DNA from 3 places in the Paenibacillus sp. FSL H7-0323 genome. Region 3 is predicted to be linked to each of the others. Evidence: riboswitches for the same ligand, from Rfam matches in the RefSeq annotation. Region 3 holds a riboswitch; each other region holds the start of a gene.
What was found. A riboswitch is a leader RNA that binds a small molecule or an ion and turns the genes downstream of it on or off. The one in region 3 is predicted to bind cyclic di-AMP.
Positions count from the first base shown of each region.

Region 1: linked by a shared signal. The riboswitch ahead of MHH89_RS07795 (APC family permease) and the one ahead of MHH89_RS02390 (KamA family radical SAM protein) in region 3 are both predicted to bind cyclic di-AMP.
Region 2: linked by a shared signal. The riboswitch ahead of MHH89_RS24725 (hypothetical protein) and the one ahead of MHH89_RS02390 (KamA family radical SAM protein) in region 3 are both predicted to bind cyclic di-AMP.

Region 1 covers NZ_JBBODB010000001.1:1,701,590-1,704,869, reverse strand. The annotation lists gene MHH89_RS07805 (DsbA family protein) at 1-595, shown strand, start outside; gene MHH89_RS07800 (disulfide oxidoreductase) at 592-1,056, shown strand; cyclic di-AMP (ydaO/yuaA leader) riboswitch at 1,251-1,410, shown strand; gene MHH89_RS07795 (APC family permease) at 1,535-3,280, shown strand, end outside.
Region 2 covers NZ_JBBODB010000001.1:5,488,246-5,491,525, forward strand. The annotation lists gene MHH89_RS24715 (hypothetical protein) at 1-304, opposite strand, end outside; gene MHH89_RS24720 (hypothetical protein) at 345-866, opposite strand; gene MHH89_RS24725 (hypothetical protein) at 881-1,435, opposite strand; cyclic di-AMP (ydaO/yuaA leader) riboswitch at 1,504-1,668, opposite strand; cyclic di-AMP (ydaO/yuaA leader) riboswitch at 2,088-2,277, shown strand; gene MHH89_RS24730 (hypothetical protein) at 2,528-2,944, shown strand; gene kdpF (K(+)-transporting ATPase subunit F) at 3,071-3,148, shown strand; gene kdpA (potassium-transporting ATPase subunit KdpA) at 3,161-3,280, shown strand, end outside.
Region 3 covers NZ_JBBODB010000001.1:507,831-511,110, reverse strand. The annotation lists gene MHH89_RS02395 (AraC family transcriptional regulator) at 1-987, shown strand, start outside; cyclic di-AMP (ydaO/yuaA leader) riboswitch at 1,036-1,179, shown strand; gene MHH89_RS02390 (KamA family radical SAM protein) at 1,311-2,486, shown strand; gene MHH89_RS02385 (helix-turn-helix transcriptional regulator) at 2,620-3,280, shown strand, end outside.

The DNA of each region.
Region 1 (3,280 bases), 1.2 Mb from region 3:
GAAAGATGCAGCAAAGAATGTCTCTACAGGAGAACCGGTAGAATTCAATTACAGTGAGCTACCTAGGATTGGTAATGAGGATGCACCTGTTAAGCTTGTTGAATTTGGTGATTTCAAATGTCCAGCTTGTTCCCAATTTGCTGGCTCCATGAAACCGAAAATTGTTCAAGATTTTGTCAACGAGGGAAAAGCAGCTCTTTACTTTGTAAATATGGCTTTCGTTGGTCCTGACTCTGAGACAGCTTCACTAGCTGCATTGTCTGTATACCATCAGAATAAGGATGAATTCTGGAAGTTCTATGATGCTGTGTATGCGCAGCAAGGGGATGAGAGCGTGGAATGGGCCACTGAGGATTTCTTGGTAAGCCTTGCTGAAAAAGAGAAATTAGCGATCGATTATGATCTGTTGCGTAAAGACATCCAAGAGAAAACTTATGCAGATGAGCTGAAGAAAGACATTCAGTTGGCAACTGACGCAGGCGTGACAACTACGCCTTCGCTCTACATTAATGGAGTGAAAACGGCTGAACCTTTCGATATTGAAGCGATTACATCTGAAATTAACACCGCCGCAAAAGCAGTGGAGGCAAAGTGACAAAATTCCTATCTTTTTGCAAGCGTAACTGCCTCTATCTGGCCTGGTTCGTCTCTTTGGTTGCTGTAGCTGGTAGCTTGTATTTAAGTGAAGTCTTGAAGTATGAACCTTGTAAGCTTTGCTGGTTTCAGCGGATTTTTATGTATCCGCAGTTATTTTTATTGGGAATTGCCACTTTCCGTGGAGATAAGCGCATCATTCCTTATGTGCTTCCATTAAGTTTGATTGGTGGCAGTATCTCAATCTATCATTATGCGGAACAGAAGATTCCAGCGTTAAGTAAAGTTCTACCTTGTACAGTTGGTGTTCCTTGTAATAAAGATTACTTGAACTACTTCGGATTTATAACGATTCCTTTGTTAGCTTTAATAGCGTTTGCTCTAATAAGTCTCCTTCTTTGGTATGGACGTAGGGAAGAAGAAGTGATTGAAGTAGATGCTGAGGAGAGCTTAGGATTTTAGTTTTTACTTTGGAAGGTACAAAAAAGCTGAAAAGGTATTAAAATCACGGGCTAGAGGGATAATTGAAGATAATGAAAGAGAGCATCCAATAAGACGCTATATTTGAGCTTATTGGATGTTTTTTCATTCTTTTTTCATTTTTTTCAACGCTTTACTGTAGGCACTTTGTAGACTAATATTAGACCTTGTGAGAAGTTGAATATGCGCTGAATTTTCTTAGGAAAAACGGGGGAACCAAACTTGGCATTCATGCCAATGGGGTGAATCGGAACCGGGTCGAACAGACCTCTACCGTAGGGCTATAACCACAGCCCGAATCCGCCAGCTAACCTCGTAAGCAAGGTGGGAAAATGACCATGCATAAGCATGCGGATCATTTCCGTATGCTTATTTTTGTGTCTGCATTTATGAAATCCACCGATGAAAACAGCGCACGGAAATTCCGTTTCAGCTCCCAAAGAAAGGAACTGTATCCACCATGGTAAGCAAGGTAAAACGACTATTGATCGGACGTCCGATGAAGTCGAATGAACTCGATCATGAAAAGTTATCCAAGGTTAAAGCACTGGCTGTTCTGTCTTCTGATGCGCTCTCGTCTGTAGCCTACGGAACGGAACAAATTCTGATTGTACTAGTGGCTGCCGGGTTTACTGCCATCTGGTATTCCCTGCCAATTGCATTAGCCGTATTGGGCCTGCTGGCCATCCTGATTTTATCCTATCGGCAGACGATTTTTGCTTATCCGCAAGGAGGCGGAGCTTATATCGTAGCCAAGAGTAATCTTGGTATTCCGACAGGGCTGCTCGCTGGGGGTTCATTATTGGTGGATTACATTCTTACCGTAGCGGTTAGTGCCTCGGCAGGGACGGATGCGATCACATCGGCTTTTCCAAGTCTTCATAATCATACTGTTCTCATCGCTGTATCTGTTATCGTTTTATTAACAATCATTAATCTTCGCGGAGTGACTGAATCGGCTTCATTTATCGCAATTCCAGTGTATTTGTTTGTGGTTTCGATTGTTGTTCTGATTATCTCCGGTATCGTTAAATATGCAATGGGTGGCGCGCATGCGAATGTTCCTGAAATAGGCAGCGCCGTATCTAATGTAAGTTTGTTTCTACTATTAAAAGCGTTTAGCTCTGGTTGTTCAGCCCTAACGGGGGTTGAGGCCGTATCTAATGCGATCCCAAACTTTAAAGCACCCGCTGAGAAGAATGCAGCCAAGACGCTAATGATCATGGGACTTATCCTTGGCTTTATGTTTACCGGAATCACTGTGCTGGCGTATTGGTATGGGATTGTGCCAGATGAAAAGGCTACGGTTGTCTCTCAGATCGCTGAATCGACCTTTGGCCGTGGCGGATTGTACTTTTTCATTCAAGGGATTACAGCAGTGATTTTGTTCTTGGCAGCTAATACAGCATATTCAGCGTTTCCGCTGCTTGCCTTTATGTTTGCAAAAGATAAATATCTGCCACATGCATTTATGGTCCGTGGTGACCGCCTTGGCTTCTCAAACGGCATTATTTTTCTAGGAGTTATGTCTATCATACTTGTGACTGCATTCCATGGGAATACGGAAGGTTTGATTCCACTATATGCGGTAGGCGTGTTCATTCCTTTTACCTTATCCCAACTGGGGATGATGGTGCATTGGATCAAAACAAGACCCGCTGGATGGGTGAAAAGATTTGTAGTAAATACCATCGGTATGCTGACTACATTGACGATTACGCTTATATTTATCATTACTAAATTCTCGAGTGTATGGATGGCATTCATTTTCTTACCTGCTGTAATGTTCGTGTTCCACCGTATTCATAAGCACTATTTGAACACTGCGGATCAACTGCGTATATGTCCGGCTACGGATAAACCTGTAATTAAAGGAAGTACTGTAGTTGTTCCTGTTGCAGGGGTTACACGTGCTGTATTACATTCCATCAGCTATGCGAAGTCTCTAACAGATAATGTTGTTGCTGTGTATGTAGGCTTTGATGAAGAAGACATTCATAAGATGGAGCAACGGTGGGAGGAATGGAATCCAGGTGTACGCCTGATTGTACTTCGTTCCAGATATCGTAGTATCATTCGTCCGTTAGTGAAGTTTATCGATACGGTAGAGTGGAAGACCGCTGCGACGGATCACATCACGATTCTGATTCCACAGTTTATTACCAAACATTGGTGGCAAGCCGTGCTTCATAATCAGACCAGCTTT
Region 2 (3,280 bases), 5.0 Mb from region 3:
ATACCTTCACAAGCTGTTCCTCCCAAGGTAATGCCTTAGCCGATAGAAGCGAGCGCCGGGCAAAAGAATCAGCACACTGGTGAATACAAGTGCGGTAAGCGTGGATAGAGAATAACTGAGGATCAAAATCATCCTGACGATATATTTTATGAAGCTCTATGAAGGTGCGGATAGTAATCTTGTCTGCCTCATTAGATTGTTCTAACAACATGGAACTAAGTACGTAGACTTCATTAGTATACTTTTGAACACACTCTGCAAATTTAGTACTGTAGGTGGACTCGGGAGGTAAGGGGTCAGGCATGGTGAACACGATCCTTTCAGATTGAGAGATTTGCTTGAATCTATAATATAGAAAAGTAAGAGATGGATTTATTGATGAGATCGGCGGTGTCTGGTTCCGGGCAACTGTGTTTCTGCTGGGAGGCAGTGGATAAAGCTTTTGAAGGCTTGTAGTAGAGCCGTTCACTTCTGGAATTGCTCCCCCCTGCTGCAACACTGTACAGACGCCCTTGCTGAATATGCCCTGCCAAGGATTTACCCTGGAGCTTGGCCTTTAAATCCTGCAAAGCACCCTGAACTAGCTCAAGCTTAACCTGCTCCCAATCTGAACCTTCGCGGCGGACCTTATCCAGCGCTTCTTCAAGACGGCAATGACAGATGGCCCGTAAAAAAGAACTCCATTTAATAAGATCGAAATTTTTGGTGTTGGCAGAGATCAGACAAGCCCCCCAACTGCAGCCTCCCCTACAGGTGAGCTTCAGAATACCATAACGGCAGCCTTCAGCCCCTTCCATTCCATAGTGAATAGGCTCGGGTTCATCCAATACAAATACTTCAATGCGGGATAGTCTGCGCTGGTCCATAGTAGGGTTCCTCCTTAGATTTCCAAAAGCTTTAAGTCAACATGATGAGTGACACTAGCCTTTTCTACACAAGCGAGCATCTCCATTTTATTCTCACAGACTGCGGTATGCTCTAGCCATAGTCGGAACTTCTCTTTTCGTATAACAGATAGATGTAAGGGAAAGGTGCTGCGGGATCTCAAGACATACCAACCGGCGCTTACATCTTTCCAAGGCTCCTTGAAGGCTGTAAACCACGGGAGCTTTTGGTGTGATGACCAATCCTGCTGCTGCTGTTGTTCTCGAATTTTTTTATATATCTCATATACAATCTTAGAGTCTAAACAGTCTTTACAAGAAGAAGGTGTGCTGAACTGGCGAAGGGCTTGGATCTGGTTCTGGCCAAATGCATAGCCTACAATGTACCTGTGATTATGTTCTTCGAACCACAAGGCCCCGAAACAAACGTAATTTAGACTTATCGGCTCAAGCAGCCCTTGATGTATCCCTAAATAATAGTGCTTCAAAACATTCACCCCATCCAGCGTGCTATCACCTAATAAGCTTAGGTAACGCAAAAACCGCAGCAAGAGGAGGACCTCTGCTGCGGTTTTGGATTACAGGCAGATATACCTGGGCCAAAGCGTGGCGGATCAAGGGTCTCTCTCTTTACGCTTACGAGGTTAGCTGTCGGATTCGGACGGTGAGAGTCGCCCTACCTATTGAGACTTATGCAGTCTCCTTTGGATTCACCCCAAGTAGGCCAGGTGGCCTGATGGTTCCCCCGTTCCCTGCGAATGCAGGAACTCAGCGTTGATTGTTTTTCATGAATTAGATTCAACCCGAATCATACTCTTTTCAAGATTTTCTGTAAAAAACGGAAAATGTTCTTTTAGAGCAATTTTAACCATATCCTGCCGACTACGACTGAAAAACGAGGTAAATAGGTATTTATGGCGTGTTATCGCGCCTCTTTCTCGCTCAGCCTCAGCTTCTTGCGTTTCTACCTATAATGGGAATTTGCAGTATTTTCGCTCTAAAAAGGTGAATAAAATCACATGGGTTATAGATAGCGATTAAACGCTCCAAACTCGAGTAAACAAGAGATATAGAGAGATTAGATATCAAGTAAGCGCTATCTAATGGGAAAATAGTTTTTAATTTGCATTATTTTGGCATCATTCAGGTTTTACAAGTCTTCGTGCATAAGAGTATGATTACTCCTGTTTCAACGACAATCGAATATTTGATCCGCTTAATTTCCGGTAAGGAAAGCGGGGGAACCAACAATCGGCAGCCGATGTGAGAGTCGGAAGCCGATTATGGGGTGAATCCTGTAGAGGGTGCGAGTGAGCTCGCATCTATACAGGTAGGGCGACTCTCACCGCCCGAATCCGACAGCTAACCTCGTAAGCGTATGGAGAGAGGATGAGTGCAATGTGACCGCTAGCGAGCCACAGAGGAGATCCTTTGTGGCTTTTTGCTGTGCTCTTAGAAGCAAAGCATTTATGGAGGCCTCCCCTAAGAGGTCGCTAAATTCATCATTAGCGGTATTTGTAAGGCAGCGTCTAATGACGTGACACAACCGAGCTTTAGGTTGTGCCCGAAAATGACGATAGGTCAACATCCTTTCGGAGATTTTCGTTGCCTCCTTGTTGTAAATGAGCAGGAGGAGAAAAAAGATGACGGATCAGAATGAATATGTGCTTGTATGTGCGCCTACAAAGGCGGGAGAACATTTCATTAAACTTCTGAAGTTCAGGGGTATTAAGATGGCGGGATTAACCAACAATGTGGCTGAGAAAGCTTTACTTGAGGAGCTCGGGATTGAGCAGGTTATTCTAGTGGATACCCGCCATCAGAACACTTGGTTTCGCCCATCGTTCCCGGTAGGCAGGGTATATCTGTTTGAGAGCAGCTTTCCGCTTTGCTGCCGCTATATTCAGATGTGCCGTACCTGGACGACACAGCCGATTTTTGTGATTACAAGTTCAATAAATCCTAGATTGGTCTATAAAAGACTTGGTGCGAGCTATGTAATCTATTCCCATAGTGGTGATGCTGATTTTCTAATCGATAGATCACCTCATCAAGGATAATGGAAGGAGTGCGGAAGATATGATGGATCTGTATATGGTGGCTTCGTTAGCTGTAATTTACGGGTTATTTTATGGTTTTATGCGCTGGTGCGCAGGTGTAGTTGAGGATACGGGGAGGGATAAGCTGTGATTCTAGTAATCGCTGTTACCCTACTGTTGTTTATATATCTGGTTTACGCGTTGATTCATCCTGAGAAATTTTAAGGAGGGGCATTCATGGGCATTTTGCAAATAGTCGTCGTAATTGTAATTCTCATCTTGCTGGTCAAGCCGATGGGAACGTATTTATATCATGTATTTTCTAACGAACCGAATCGTACGGATCGCTGGTTTGCA
Region 3 (3,280 bases):
AAACGATTCCTGCAGGAATCGACTGAACCACTGCGGGAAATCGCCAGACTGGTCGGCTTCTCGGACGAATACTATTTCAGCCGCCGCTTTCGGCAAAAAACCGGAGTTACACCCGGACAATATGCACATCAGAAAGGTCGTAAGCTTACCGTCAAGGATTGGACGGGTCATGAGGTGGAGATTCCAGAGCGAGCGAAACGGATTGTCTATCATGGCGAAACACTTGGCGACCTTCTCGCGTTAGGCGTAAAGCCTATCGGTGGAGATGAAGCATTCGCCCGGAACAGCGTCTATAAACATCGGCTTAAGAAGCTCGCCAACGTCGGGTTTCCACTGGACCCGCAGTTGACCGCTTCCCTAAACCCAGATTTGATCATTTTGGCTAATAGTGATGAAAGAGCCTACAGAGCAGTTTCTGGTATCGCTCCGACACTCACCTTTGATTCATTTGCATCTCTCGACAACCGAATGCGGACATTAGGCAGTTGGCTAGGTAAACAGCGCGAAGCCGAAGCATGGCTGGAGTCATTCACAATCAAAAACGCTGCCATGTGGCAGCATCTTTACACGACAACCCTCCAAGTTGGAGAAACCGCCTCTGCTTTGGTCTATGATCATGGAGATCATCTGTATGCTATGGGAATGTCCGGATTCTCCACTGCGCTTTATGCCCCATGTGGTTTACAACCGACCGAAGAGATCCAGGCCATTTTGGACGAAGAGTTAGGGTTCGCCGAAGTTGATCCAACGCGACTGCCTGCCTACGCCGGAGATCATATCTTCATGCTCATTCCGGAACGCAAAGACTCGCGAGCTGCGATGGAACGATTACTAGACAGTTCACTTTGGAACAATCTCCCGGCAGTACGTCAGGGACATGTTTATCTGCTCGACGGAAGCAAATGGAACTCTAGTGATGCGTTAACCCGGGAGAAGCTGCTAACGCTGTTGCCTAAACTACTCGGCGGAAGTAGCGCTAGCAATTGAAAGTGAATCTAGGATTCTCTTTTGACTTTTCAAAACTTGATAGGGTATACTTTATCTACGCTTAATTTCCAACTTTTACAGTTGAAAAGCGGGGGAACCAGTTAATTGGGGCGAATCATTGAGCATTAGAATGTAGGGTACCATCTTACCCGAGTCCGTCAGCTAACCTCGTCAGCAGTGGATGGGTCTGCTTTTCATGTTATTTACATAACCAGAGACCCTTGCTAAGGGTCTCTTTTTGTGCTTTTTTGGACCCTGCTGGCAGTAGATTGGCCTTTGACACTAAGGCTCCCTCATTTCTCACACTACGAGACAAAGGAGAGATGTACGTGCAAAAGGTAAAGTACTTCACGGATATTAACAAAATAGCTATGTTGTCTGAGCTGGAAAAAGAGAATCTGAAAGAAATTACGGACAAGTTTGTTTTTCGTGTAAATGACTACTATCTGTCTTTGATTAACTGGGATGATCCAGATGATCCCATCCGTAAGCTGGTTATTCCTAACGAAGGTGAACTGCTGGAGTATGGGTGCTGGGACGCCTCCGATGAGGACACGAATTATGTGGTACCTGGTTGTCAGCACAAGTATAGAACAACTGCACTACTGATTGTATCCGAGGTCTGCGGGGCTTATTGCCGCTACTGTTTCCGTAAGCGTCTGTTCCGAAATGACGTGAAAGAGGCGATGGCTGATGTCTCTCCGGGCTTGGAGTATATCGCAAATAATCCGGAGATTAACAACGTACTTCTTACGGGCGGGGACAGTTTAATTCTCTCCACACCGAAGCTAAGATCCATTATTGAAAATCTAAGAAGCATTGAGCATGTTAAGATCATTAGACTGGGTTCCAAAATTCCCGTATTTAATCCGATGCGGATCTCTGAAGACGAAGAACTGCTGGAGCTGATTCGTACTTACTCTACCGAAGACAAACGAATCTATGTTATGGCGCACATCAATCATCCTCGTGAAATCACACCTGAAGCCAAAAAAGCATTTAAAGCTCTCCACAACGCAGGGGCAATTGTCGTAAATCAGACCCCCATCCTCAAAGGCATCAACGATGATCCCGTTATTTTAGGGGAACTACTGGACCGGCTTTCATGGGCTGGCGTTACACCCTACTACTTCTTTGTGAACCGGCCCGTAGCCGGAAACCGAGATTTCGTATTACCGCTCGAGCAAGTCTATCAAATTGTAGAAGAAGCCAAAGCCAGAACCTCAGGACTTGGCAAAAGAGTACGCTTATCCATGAGCCACACCTCAGGAAAAATAGAAATTCTCGCCATTGATAACGGAAAAGCCTATCTCAAATACCATCAATCCAGAGATCAGGAATACGGAAAATTTATGATTCTAGATTGTCCAAAGGACGCCGAATGGTTCGATGACCTGCCTGGGAATGAGCAATATTGGACCCCACCTGTGAAAAAAAACGATGCTATTATTTCTGTTAATGATTTATCAGGCGAGCCTGCGGATTTAATCTGTAAATAGATTTAATCGACTCTGTCATAGGATATTTCTTCATCGCCAACAACAAAACTCCTCCCGCCCAAAATTAGCCCGAAAAAATCTATGATATAATCACGCTGTAACACGAAATGGACTAATGGGTGGGAATGCACACATGAAATTGGAACGATTGATTTCTATGATCTACAAGCTATTGAACCACGAAGTTTTATCTGCCTCCAAGCTGGCTGAAGAGTTTCAGGTTTCCCAGCGAACAATCTATAGGGATATCGATGTGATTTGTGCCGCTGGCATCCCGGTCGTATCGTATCAGGGTACTAAAGGTGGATATGGCATCATGGACGGATATAAAATGGATAAAAGCCTGCTCCGTTCGTATGATGTCACTTCTCTGATTACTGTACTTAACAGTCTTTCTTCCGTGTTTGAAGATGAGCATACGCAAGGAACCATTGAACGGCTGCAAACGATTGGAACGGAGCCACAGACCTCTAGTCTCGCGGTGGATCTTGAAACCCGGCGTACGGATCCTGACGCACTTCCTCTTTTACGTGCGGCTATATCGGAACGAAATGTTGTCCGTTTTGATTACATCAGTGTAAAAAATGAACGTACAACCCGTGAAATGGAACCAGTAAAGCTTCATTTTAAATATAGCAACTGGTACATCTATGGTTATTGCCGGACACGGCAGGACTATCGGGAGTTCCGACTTTCCCGGATGCTGAATTTGTTCCTGACGCAGGATACCTTTCATTCGCAACATGAGGTACCCAAAGAGGCCGGCTGTTCAAACAGGGCAGATCAGGTGGAGG